Regions from separate parts of the Streptomyces sp. NBC_00448 genome, predicted to be linked through region 3. Evidence: riboswitches for the same ligand, from Rfam matches in the RefSeq annotation. Region 3 holds a riboswitch; each other region holds the start of a gene.
What was found. A riboswitch is a leader RNA that binds a small molecule or an ion and turns the genes downstream of it on or off. The one in region 3 is predicted to bind cobalamin.
Positions count from the first base shown of each region.

Region 1 (3,263 bases), 220 kb from region 3:
ACCCGCGATGATCTTCGCCGCGCTGGTCGGCGCGATCGTGTGGAACCTGGTGACCTGGCTGGCCGGGCTCCCCTCCAGCTCCTCGCACGCCCTCTTCGGCGGACTGATCGGCGCCACCCTCGTCTCGGTCGGCGCCCACGGCGTCAATGGTGACGCGGTCGTCACCAAGGTGATCATCCCGGCGGTCGCCGCGCCCGTCGTGGCCGGACTCGCCTCGATGCTCGCCACCCGGCTCACCTACCGGCTCGGCCGTAACGCCGATCCCGCAGCCACCTCGCGCGGCTACCGGGCCGGGCAGATCGCCTCCGCCGGGCTCGTCTCGCTCGCGCACGGCACCAACGACGCCCAGAAGACCATGGGCGTCATCACCCTCACGCTCATCGCCGGCGGCTCGCTGGCCCCCGGCTCCAACCCGCCGCTGTGGGTCATCTGCTCCGCCGGCACCGCCATAGCGCTCGGCACCTACATCGGCGGCTGGCGGATCATCCGCACCGTCGGCCGCGGCATCACCGACATCCAGCCGCAGCAGGGTTTCGCGGCGCAGACCGGCGCCGCGGCGACCATCCTCGCCTCCTCCCACCTCGGCTTCGCGCTGTCCACCACCCAGGTCTGCACCGGGTCGGTACTGGGCGCCGGGCTCGGCCGCACCGGGGCGGTGGTCCGCTGGGGCACCGCCGGGCGGATGGTCGCCGCCTGGGGGCTGACCCTGCCGGCGGCCGGCCTGGTCGCGGGCGGCGCCGCCTACCTCGCCGACCGCGGCACCTGGGGTGTCACCACGGTCGGGGTGCTCGGCCTCGCGGTGTGCGTGGTGGTCCGTACGGCGGCCCGCCGCAAGCCGGTCACGCACGCGAACGTCAACGAGCCCGTGGGTGCGGTGGCCACGACGCAGGAGGCTGCGGCCGCGGAGGCGCCCGCCCCCATATCCGCCCCGGCCGTACCGGCCGTCCAGATCGTCCCGGTGACCGTCGCCGACACCACGGCGGCTCCCGCCGTTCCCGCGCCTCCCGCGCACACCCCCTCCCCCGACGTGCCGCCCGCCGGCCCGGTGATCCCCGCCGTCGTGCCGCCTGCCGCCTCCACTCCCACCACGGTCTGAAAGGGCACGTCATGAGCATCGACTGGCACGCGCTCGGCACGGTCTTCGCCGTCACCCTCCTGTCCACGGTCGGCCTCGTGGGCGTCTTCACGCTCGGGATCGTCGGGTTGTCCCGGCGGGGCGGTACCGGCGGCACCGCGGTGCTCACCCGCACCGGTGCGTATGTCTGTTTCGCCGCATGTGCTGCCGCCGTCGCCTACGGAATCCACCTCATCGCCGGGTAGCCCTGCGGGGGGCCGCGCCCTACGTGAGTGCGGCTCCCTCCCCTGGCGCCCCCAGGCCCTGCCCCTTGCGGTCGACGTTCATCTCGCGGTCCACGGTGGCTTGTCGCGCAGTTCCCCGCGCCCCTTCGGGGACGCGCAGGCCGGTGGCCTGCTGCTCGCGGAGTTCTCCGCCCAGAGCCTCGCCTGGGTTTGTGGCGCTCTTTTCGCGGAGGAAGCCGCAGCTACCCAAGGGCCGCGTGGGGGTACCTCCCAGCCGAAGCTCTGGGGGAGAACGGCGCGGGCAGCCCGCCACCGGGAGGTGGTCCCTGAATCCGCAGGCAGGGGCACTCGGGGGGTCGGTTGACGGGCTTTCCGCGGGCGTGGTGAACTGCCGGGAGCCATACGGCGGCAGGAGAGGAAGTCGGTGCGAATCCGACGCGGTCCCGCCACTGTCACCGGGGAGTGCACTCCCGACCCTGTAGGTCACGGCCGGTTCGCCCGGCTGGAAGGCCCGGGAGTGCGTAGATCCGGGAGCCAGGAGACTCTCACCGCCGGTCACGTCGAGCCAGGGCGCGGACCCTGAGTGAGGACTTCGCGATGCCCTGCACGCAGGCCGCCGGCCGTTCGGCCGCCGAGACGACCCGGACATGACCCGTGCCGACCGCGCCTTCGCATACGGCGCCACGCTCGGCTTCCTCGGCGACCTCCTGATCGGCGACCCGCGCCGCGGCCACCCGGTGGCCGGGTTCGGGCGGGCCGCGGGGGCCCTGGAGAAGCGGCTGTGGCGCGACGACCGAGGCACCGGAACCGCGTACGCGGCGCTGTGCGTCGGCGGCGCCGTGGCCGCCGCCGCGCTGACGGAGCGGGCGGTGCGCGGCCGCCCTGCGCTGTCCGTAGCGCTGACCGCCGCCACCACCTGGTCCGTACTCGGCGGCACCTCGCTCGCACGGGAGGCCCGCACCATCGGCGCGGCGCTGGAGGCGGGGGACGTGGCCGCCGCCCGCGCCCGGCTGCCGCACCTGTGCGGGCGGGACCCGGCCGCGCTGGACGCCGACGCGATCGCCCGCGCGGTCGTGGAGTCGGTCGCGGAGAACACCTCGGACGCGGTGGTCGGCGCGCTCGTGTGGGGCGGCCTGGCCGGTGTGCCCGGGCTGGTCGGCTTCCGCGCCGCCAACACCCTGGACGCGATGGTCGGCCACCGCTCCCCGCGCCACCTGCGGTTCGGGTGGGCCGCCGCGCGGCTGGACGACGCCGTCGGCTACCCGGGCGCCCGGCTCACCGCCGGGCTCGCCGCGCTGGCCGGACCGTATCCGCGGACCGCACTGGCCACCGCGAGGCGCGACGGGCCGCGCCACCCCTCGCCCAACGCGGGCCCGGTCGAGGCCGCATTCGCGGGGGCGCTGCGGCTGCGGCTGGGCGGCACCCTGTCGTACGGCGGCCGCACCGAGCACCGCCCGGTGCTGGGCGCCGGGTTCCGCCCGCCCGCGCCGGCCGACATCCGGCGCGCGGTCCGGCTGTCCCGCCGGGTCGGCGCGCTGGCGCTGGGCGCGTCGGTGCTGCTGTCGGCGGCACGCGGAGCGCGCCGGGCGGCGCCCGCGGCCACGACCGAGGGAGGCACGGCGTGAAGGGGTTGCTGGTCGCCGGGACCGGCTCGGACACCGGCAAGAGCGTGGTGACCGCCGGGATCTGCCGGTGGCTGACCCGGCAGGGCCTGCGGGTCGCGCCGTTCAAGGGCCAGAACATGTCGCTCAACTCGTACGTCACCCGGGAGGGCGCCGAGATCGGCCGGGCGCAGGCGATGCAGGCGCAGGCCGCCCGGGTGGAGCCGTCGGCGCTGATGAACCCGGTGCTGCTCAAGCCCGGCGGCGAACACAGCAGCCAGGTGGTGGTGCTGGGCAAGCCGGTCGGCGAGCTGAGCGCCCGCGGCTACCACGGCGGCCGGCAGGCCGAGTTGCTGGGCACCG
Region 1 is NZ_CP107913.1:2,284,357-2,287,619, forward strand. Features, by position in the region: gene OG370_RS09770 (inorganic phosphate transporter) at 1-1,096, shown strand, start outside; gene OG370_RS09775 (hypothetical protein) at 1,108-1,320, shown strand; cobalamin riboswitch at 1,714-1,844, shown strand; gene OG370_RS09780 (cobalamin biosynthesis protein) at 1,947-2,924, shown strand; gene OG370_RS09785 (cobyric acid synthase) at 2,921-3,263, shown strand, end outside.
Region 1: linked by a shared signal. The riboswitch ahead of OG370_RS09780 (cobalamin biosynthesis protein) and the one ahead of OG370_RS08740 (ABC transporter substrate-binding protein) in region 3 are both predicted to bind cobalamin.

Region 2 (3,263 bases), 1.7 Mb from region 3:
CGTCACGCCTTGACCGGGTCGGCGCGGGGCGCCCGGACGGTCCGGCCGGCCGGCGCCGGGCTCAGCACCCGCTCCGCCAGCGGCCCGAAGACCAGCCCGATCGCCGACCAGAGCAGCAACTGCGCGGCCACCGAGTAGAACCGGAACTTGAACAGCACGTCCGCCGGGAAGCCCGGGTAGACGATCCGGCCGTGCGGGTCGGTGAGCGGCACCGGTGTCTCGGTGCCGTGGTTGCCGTACTGCTCGCGGTTGGTGGCGAGATGGCCCAGCGCCGGCAGCAGGCCGATCACCACGCCGATCACGACCAGGAAGGCCGCGCCGGCGAGCAGCGTGGCGTTCCACGTGCCGAACCGCTCCTGGAGCCGCCGTCCCAGCCACACCGCCAGGGCGAGCAGCGTGATCGAGCAGACCACCATGATCAGGTAGAGCCCGGTGCGGGCCTTGATGGTGTCCTCGTGCCCGATCGCCGGCGGGTTCGCCGGGTACTTCACGAACGGCACCAGGTAGAAGCCGAGGAAGCCGCCGCCGGCCACCAGCAGCGCCAGGGTGCGCGGCCGGACGTTGCCGACCCGGCCCAGGCACACCGTGTACACCACCGCGAAGATGGCGCCCATCGCGGCGCCGAAGAGGATCAGCCCCACGCCGATGCCGACGTCGGCCTGCACGGTGCGGCTGAACAGGTCGGGGCCGGCCGGGGAGGCCGGCAGGCCCGCGGCCTTGTCGAGGGCGTTCTGCGCCGCGTCCCGCCCGCTCTCGTAGTCGATCGCCTTGTTGATCTGCGGTTCGGCGAAGATCCGGGCGAAGACGAACGCGAGCAGCCCCGCGATCGCGCCGGCGAGCACGCCGCGCAGTACGAGTCGCTTCTCCATGTCGAGTTGTCCGCCTGCCGTGAGAGCCGTCAGTGGCAGGGGAAACCGAGGAAGTGCCGCGCGTCGTGCACGAACTCGTGGATGTGCATGTCCCTGCCGAACACGGAGACCGCGCCCTGGTCGACGCCGATGAAGTAGTACACGGCGAGCGCGAGGATCGTGGTGCCGGCCAGCCAGAGCACGGCCTTGGAGACGGGCAGGACGACCGGCGTGGCGTCGGACGACGTGTGGGTGGACAGAGAACTCACGGTGGTGCCTCCTTCGGGGATGCTGCGTCCCTCGGTCATATGGGGCTTCGTGACGGCGAAGTGTCTGACTTCCCGGAACGCCCCTGGAGGCGACCGGGTACACAGTGGCGCGACCGCGCCGGATTCCCACCGGCTTCCTCACACCTTCACGAACCATCAGCGTACGGGCGTCAGAATGTGCACGTCAACGCATGTCACGTGCCCTTCGCCACACGGCGGGCCGGCTGCTCCCGATCCGGATACGGGAGCCTGAGACCCGCCGTCAGCTCGCCGACCAGCGACGCCACTTGATCCACTTCGATCAGGAAGCCGTCGTGCCCGTACGGCGAGCGGACTGTCCGCATCCGGTCCGCGCCCGCGATGCCCGCCGCCAACTCCCGCTGCTGCGCGAGTGGATAGAGCCGGTCGGAGTCCACCCCGGCCACCAGCGTCGGTGCCGTCACGCGGCGCAGCGCCGCCGCGGTGCCGCCCCGCCCCCGCCCGACGTCGTGCGCGTTCATCGCCTCGGTCAGTACCACGTAGCTGCCCGCGTCGAACCTGCGGACCAGTTTGTCCGCGTGGTGGTCGAGATACGACTCGACCGCGTACCGGCCGCCGTGCCAAGGGCGTTCGGCGTGCTGCGCGGCGCGGCCGAACCGCTCCCGCAGCTCGGGCTCGCTGCGGTAGGTCAGGTGCGCCAGCCGCCGGGCCTGCCCGAGCCCGGCGTGCGGGCCGCCGCCGGGGGCCGCGTCGTGGTAGTCGCCGCCGTGCCAGCCCGGGTCCGCCCTGATCGCCCGGAGCTGCACCGACGCCCACCCGATCTGCTCGGCGCTCGCCGCCGCCGGGCAGGCGAGCAGCAGCAGCGACCCGACCCGCTCCGGCCGGCCCACCGCCCACTCCAGCGCCCGCATCCCGCCCATCGACCCGCCGACCACCAGCGCCCACCGCTCGACGCCCAGCGCGTCCGCCAACGACGCCTCCGCCGCGACCTGGTCGCGCTGGGTCAGGAACGGGAAGGCGCTGCCCCACCGGCGGCCGTCCGGCCGCGCGGACGCCGGGCCGGTGCTGCCCTGGCAGCCGCCCAGGACGTTCGGCGCCACCACGAAGAAGCGGTCGGTGTCCAGCGCGAGGCCGGGCCCGACCAGCCCGTCCCACCACCCGGCGGTCGGATGGCCGGGTCCGGCCGGACCCGCGACATGGCTGTCACCGGTCAGCGCGTGCAGCACCAGCACCGCGTTCGACGCGTCGGGCGCGAGGTGCCCCCACGTCTCGTACGCCAGCCGCACGCCCGGCAGTGCACCGCCCGCCTCCAGCGGCAGCGGGTGGGAGAGCGGGTGCCAGCGGCGCCGCCCGGGCGGGTCCCCCTGCCGCCACGCCCCGGAGGCGGGCGGCAGGGGGACCTCCGCGGCCGTGCGCCCCGGCACGGTCAGGACGCGCCCTTGGCCGCGCGGAACCCGGCGTCCAGATCCGCCTTGAGGTCCGCGACGTTCTCGATGCCGACCGACAGCCGCACCAGGCCGGCCGAGGTGCCGGTGGCCGCCAACTGCTCCTCGTCCAGCTGGCTGTGCGTGGTGGAGGCCGGGTGGATGATCAGGCTGCGCACGTCGCCGATGTTCGCCAGATGGCTGAAGAGCCGCACCGCGTCCACGAAGCGCTTGCCCGCCTCCGCTCCGTCGCGCAGCTCGAAGGCGAGGACCGCGCCCGCGCCGCGCGGCAGGTAGCGCTGCCCGGCTTCGTACCAGGCGCTGGACGGCAGGCCCGGGTAGTGCACCACCGCGACCTCGTCGCGTGCCTGGAGCCACTCCGCGAGCTCCTGCGCGTTCGCGGAGTGCCGCTCCAGCCGCAGCGACAGCGTCTCGACGCCCTGGAGCAGCAGGAACGCCGAGTGCGGCGACAGCGCGGGACCCAGGTCGCGCAGCAGCTGCACGCGCAGCTTGATCGCGTACGCCCCCGGGCCGAGCGCCGGCCAGTACTCCAGCCCGTGGTAGCTCGGGTCGGGCGTGCTGAAGTCGGGGAAGCGGTCGGCGTGCGCCCCGAAGTCGAAGGTGCCGCCGTCGACGACCACACCGGCGATGGTGGTGCCGTGGCCGCCGAGGAACTTCGTCGCGGAGTGCACCACGATGTCCGCGCCGTGTCGCAGCGGCTGGAGCAGGTACGGCGTCGGCAC
Region 2 is NZ_CP107913.1:368,541-371,803, reverse strand. Features, by position in the region: gene OG370_RS01730 (CbtA family protein) at 3-869, opposite strand; gene OG370_RS01725 (CbtB domain-containing protein) at 899-1,117, opposite strand; cobalamin riboswitch at 1,155-1,280, opposite strand; gene metX (homoserine O-acetyltransferase MetX) at 1,312-2,526, opposite strand; gene OG370_RS01715 (bifunctional o-acetylhomoserine/o-acetylserine sulfhydrylase) at 2,523-3,263, opposite strand, start outside.
Region 2: linked by a shared signal. The riboswitch ahead of OG370_RS01725 (CbtB domain-containing protein) and the one ahead of OG370_RS08740 (ABC transporter substrate-binding protein) in region 3 are both predicted to bind cobalamin.

Region 3 (3,263 bases):
ACCACGGCGACGCGGCCCGCGTCGTACGGCTCGCCCTCGACCGGCAGGTGCCGGCCGGCACCACCCTGCACGCCGCCGCCGAGACCGGCATCCCGACCCGGCGGATCGCCGAAGCCGTCGGACGGTGCCTGGGCCTGCCCGTCGCCTCCGTCCCGGCCGGCGAAGCGGCCGAGCACTTCGGCTGGCTCACCAAGTTCTACGGAACGGACATGGCCGCGGGCAGCGACGTCACGCGGACGCTGCTCGGCTGGACGCCCGACGGCCCCACCCTGATCGAGGACCTCGACAGCGGCTGCTACTACCGCTGACCGGCCGTCATATCCGTGACCCCCACCCGCCCGCGGTCTCCTGGCCGCGGGCGGCCGGCGTCCGTCCCCGGGCCGTCCCGGGCCCGAACTCCCGCTGGGGCCAGGCGCTTTCACCGCCGAGGTCTGTCACCACTCCGAGTGTTGTCATGTTCACGCCATTGCGCCATCCGGTAACAGCCGGGGCCTTCCACGCCACCCGCCCCCGGCGCCAGCATCACTACACCGGCCTGGTCGGCCAGCCTCCCCCACAACCAGACGGGCCACGGACGGCAGGCCGACTCCCCCCACCACCCTCGCAACTCCCACACCTTTGGAGTTCACCGGATGCACAAGTTCCGCACCGCAGCCCCCACCAGGGCCGCCGCCGCCGCGCTGCTCGCCCTGTCCTGCGCCTCCCTCGCCGGTCCCGCCGGCGCCGCCGCCCCCAGCGTCGAGTTCGGCGCCCACCACTTCGCCCAGCCGCTGCACGGCTTCTCCGGCGACAGCAACTGGGGCGGCTACATCGCCCAGGGCTCGTTCACCAGCATCTCCGGCTCGTGGACGATGCCCCAGGTCACCTGCAACTCCTCGAACGACCTGTACGCGCCGTGGATAGGCATCGACGGCTACGGCTCGCAGACCGTCGAGCAGACCGGCGTCCAGGTGGACTGCTCCAGCGGCGGCCCCGAGTACTCGGGCTGGTACGAGATGTACCCGGCCTCGCCCGTGTACTACAACGAACCGGTGGACGCCGGCGACGTGTTCACCGCCAGCGTGGTCGACAACGGCGGCGGCTCCTACAGCCTGAAGCTGGCCGACACCACCAAGGGCTGGTCGAAGACCACGCAGTCCTCGCTCAACGCGTCCGACGCGAGCGCGGAGGCCGTGATCGAGTCGCCCACCGGCAGCTACCCGTCCTTCAACGAGCAGGACTTCAGCGGCATCACCGTCGACGGCCAGTCGTTCGACGCCTACAACCCGCAGGCCATCGACAGCGGCCCGTACACCGAGACCGCCCTCAACGGCGGGTCGTTCTCGATCATCCCGGGCTGACGTCTCGTCAGTTCTCCTCGGGGCCGGACGCGTTCGCTCGCGTCCGGCCCCGACGCGTCTGCGGCGGGCGGGATGAGCGCGGGGCGACGTCCAGCGGGGTGTGCACCGCGTCCGTCTACGCGTCCGGCCCGGACAGCGGCCGGACGTTCGGCATGGCGCGGCGCTTGTCGACCAGGGCGTCGCGGCGGCCGAAGGCCCGGGCGGGGTGGTTGGCCGCTTGCCGCCGTACCGGCGGGGTCGGACAGGTCCAGGCCCAGGGCGAGTCCCGCGTGTCCGTCGCTCCGTGGTTCGGCCGCGGGCCGTTCCGCCGCGTCGCGGCCGCGGGCGGTGAGTACGACGTGGTGACCCTGGGCGTCGAGCTCGCGGGCGACGGCGAAGCCGGGTCGCGCCGGACGGGCGGTTTCCGGTGCGGGCACCGGGCCCCGGCGCGTCGAGGCCACCGCCGGGCCGATGCCCGACCGCCCGTCCCGCTGACCTGGGACCCTCCGGCTGGTCGGGCGGGTTGTCGCGTTTGGTAGCGTGCGCTTGCCGTGGTGCACGGGAAACCGGTGGAGAAGCCGGTGCGGCCCTCGCCACTGTAGCCGCGGAGTTGCGCGGCCCTCGCCGACCGTGCAGACGGTCGGGGCCACTGGGCGGGACCGAGACGGGTCGCCTGGGAAGGCCGGCCGCGGAGCGTTGACGCGGAAGCCAGGAGACCGGCCACGGCGCGACATCTTCCACGAGGGTTTGGAGAACACGTGCCGACCAGCGCGCTGCACCCGTTCCACCGCATCGATCAGCTCATACGCCGGCGGGCGCGCCCGAGACCCGACCGCGCCCCGCGCCCGCGCCGGGCCCGCGCCGCCCGACTCGCCGCCTCCACCACGGCCCTGCTCGCCCTCGGCGCCCTGGGCGCCTGCACGGGAGCCCCCGCCGCGAAGGGCCCCGCCACCTCCACCGGGTCCGGCCACCCCGCCGCGGTGACCGTGCGCAGCTGCGGCGCCACCACGGCCGTGTCCACACCCCCGAAGCGCCTGGTCACCCTCAACGAGGGCGCCACCGAGGTCGCGCTGGCCCTGGGCCTCCAGACGCGGATGGCGGGCACCGCCTACCTCGACGACACGATCCCGGCCCAGTGGAAAGCGGCCTACGACTCCGTTCCGGTGCTCAGCAAGGAGTACCCGACCAAGGAGAAGCTGCTCGCGGCACACCCCGACTTCCTCTACGCCTCCTACGCCAGCGCCTTCACCGACAAGGTCGCCGGCACCCGGGCCGAGCTGGATGCCGAGCACATCCCCTCCTACCTGTCGCCGTTCGGCTGCGCCGACAGCAAGCAGGTGCCGGCCGCGTCCTTCGCGGCGGTCTGGGGTGAACTCACGGACGTCGCCAAGGCCTTCGGGGTGACGGCGCGGGCCACCGCCATCGAGCAGCGGCAGAAGAAGACGCTGGCCGGCCTGGCCGCCCAGGGCGCGGGCAGGGGCCTGAACGTGCTCTGGTACGACTCCGACACCAAGACCCCCTTCGTCGGTGCCGGCCACGGCGGACCGCAGCTCATCCTCGACGCCGTCGGCGCGCACAACGTCTTCGGCTCGCTGCCGGGCGGCTGGCAGAGCGTCAGCTGGGAGAAGGTGGCCGCCGCGAACCCGGACGCGATCGTCCTCGCGGACGCCGGTTGGGACACCGCGAAGTCGAAGATCGCCTACCTGGAGCACGACCCCGTGCTCAGCCGGCTGACGGCCGTCCGCAAGCGGGCGTTCGTCGTCGTACCGTTCTCGGAGTCGACGCCGGGCGTGCTCCTGGCCGACGGCGCCTCCCAGGTCTCGGCCGGACTGGCCAAGCTGCACCCCGCGTCGTGACGGCGGCCGACCCGCCCACCGGCCGCCCGGCCGACCAGCCGACCGAACCGCTCACCGCGCGCCCGGCGGGACCGGGGCGCGCGGCGGT
Region 3 is NZ_CP107913.1:2,063,597-2,066,859, forward strand. Features, by position in the region: gene OG370_RS08730 (NAD-dependent epimerase/dehydratase family protein) at 1-308, shown strand, start outside; gene OG370_RS08735 (G1 family glutamic endopeptidase) at 633-1,340, shown strand; cobalamin riboswitch at 1,855-2,058, shown strand; gene OG370_RS08740 (ABC transporter substrate-binding protein) at 2,078-3,175, shown strand; gene OG370_RS08745 (FecCD family ABC transporter permease) at 3,172-3,263, shown strand, end outside.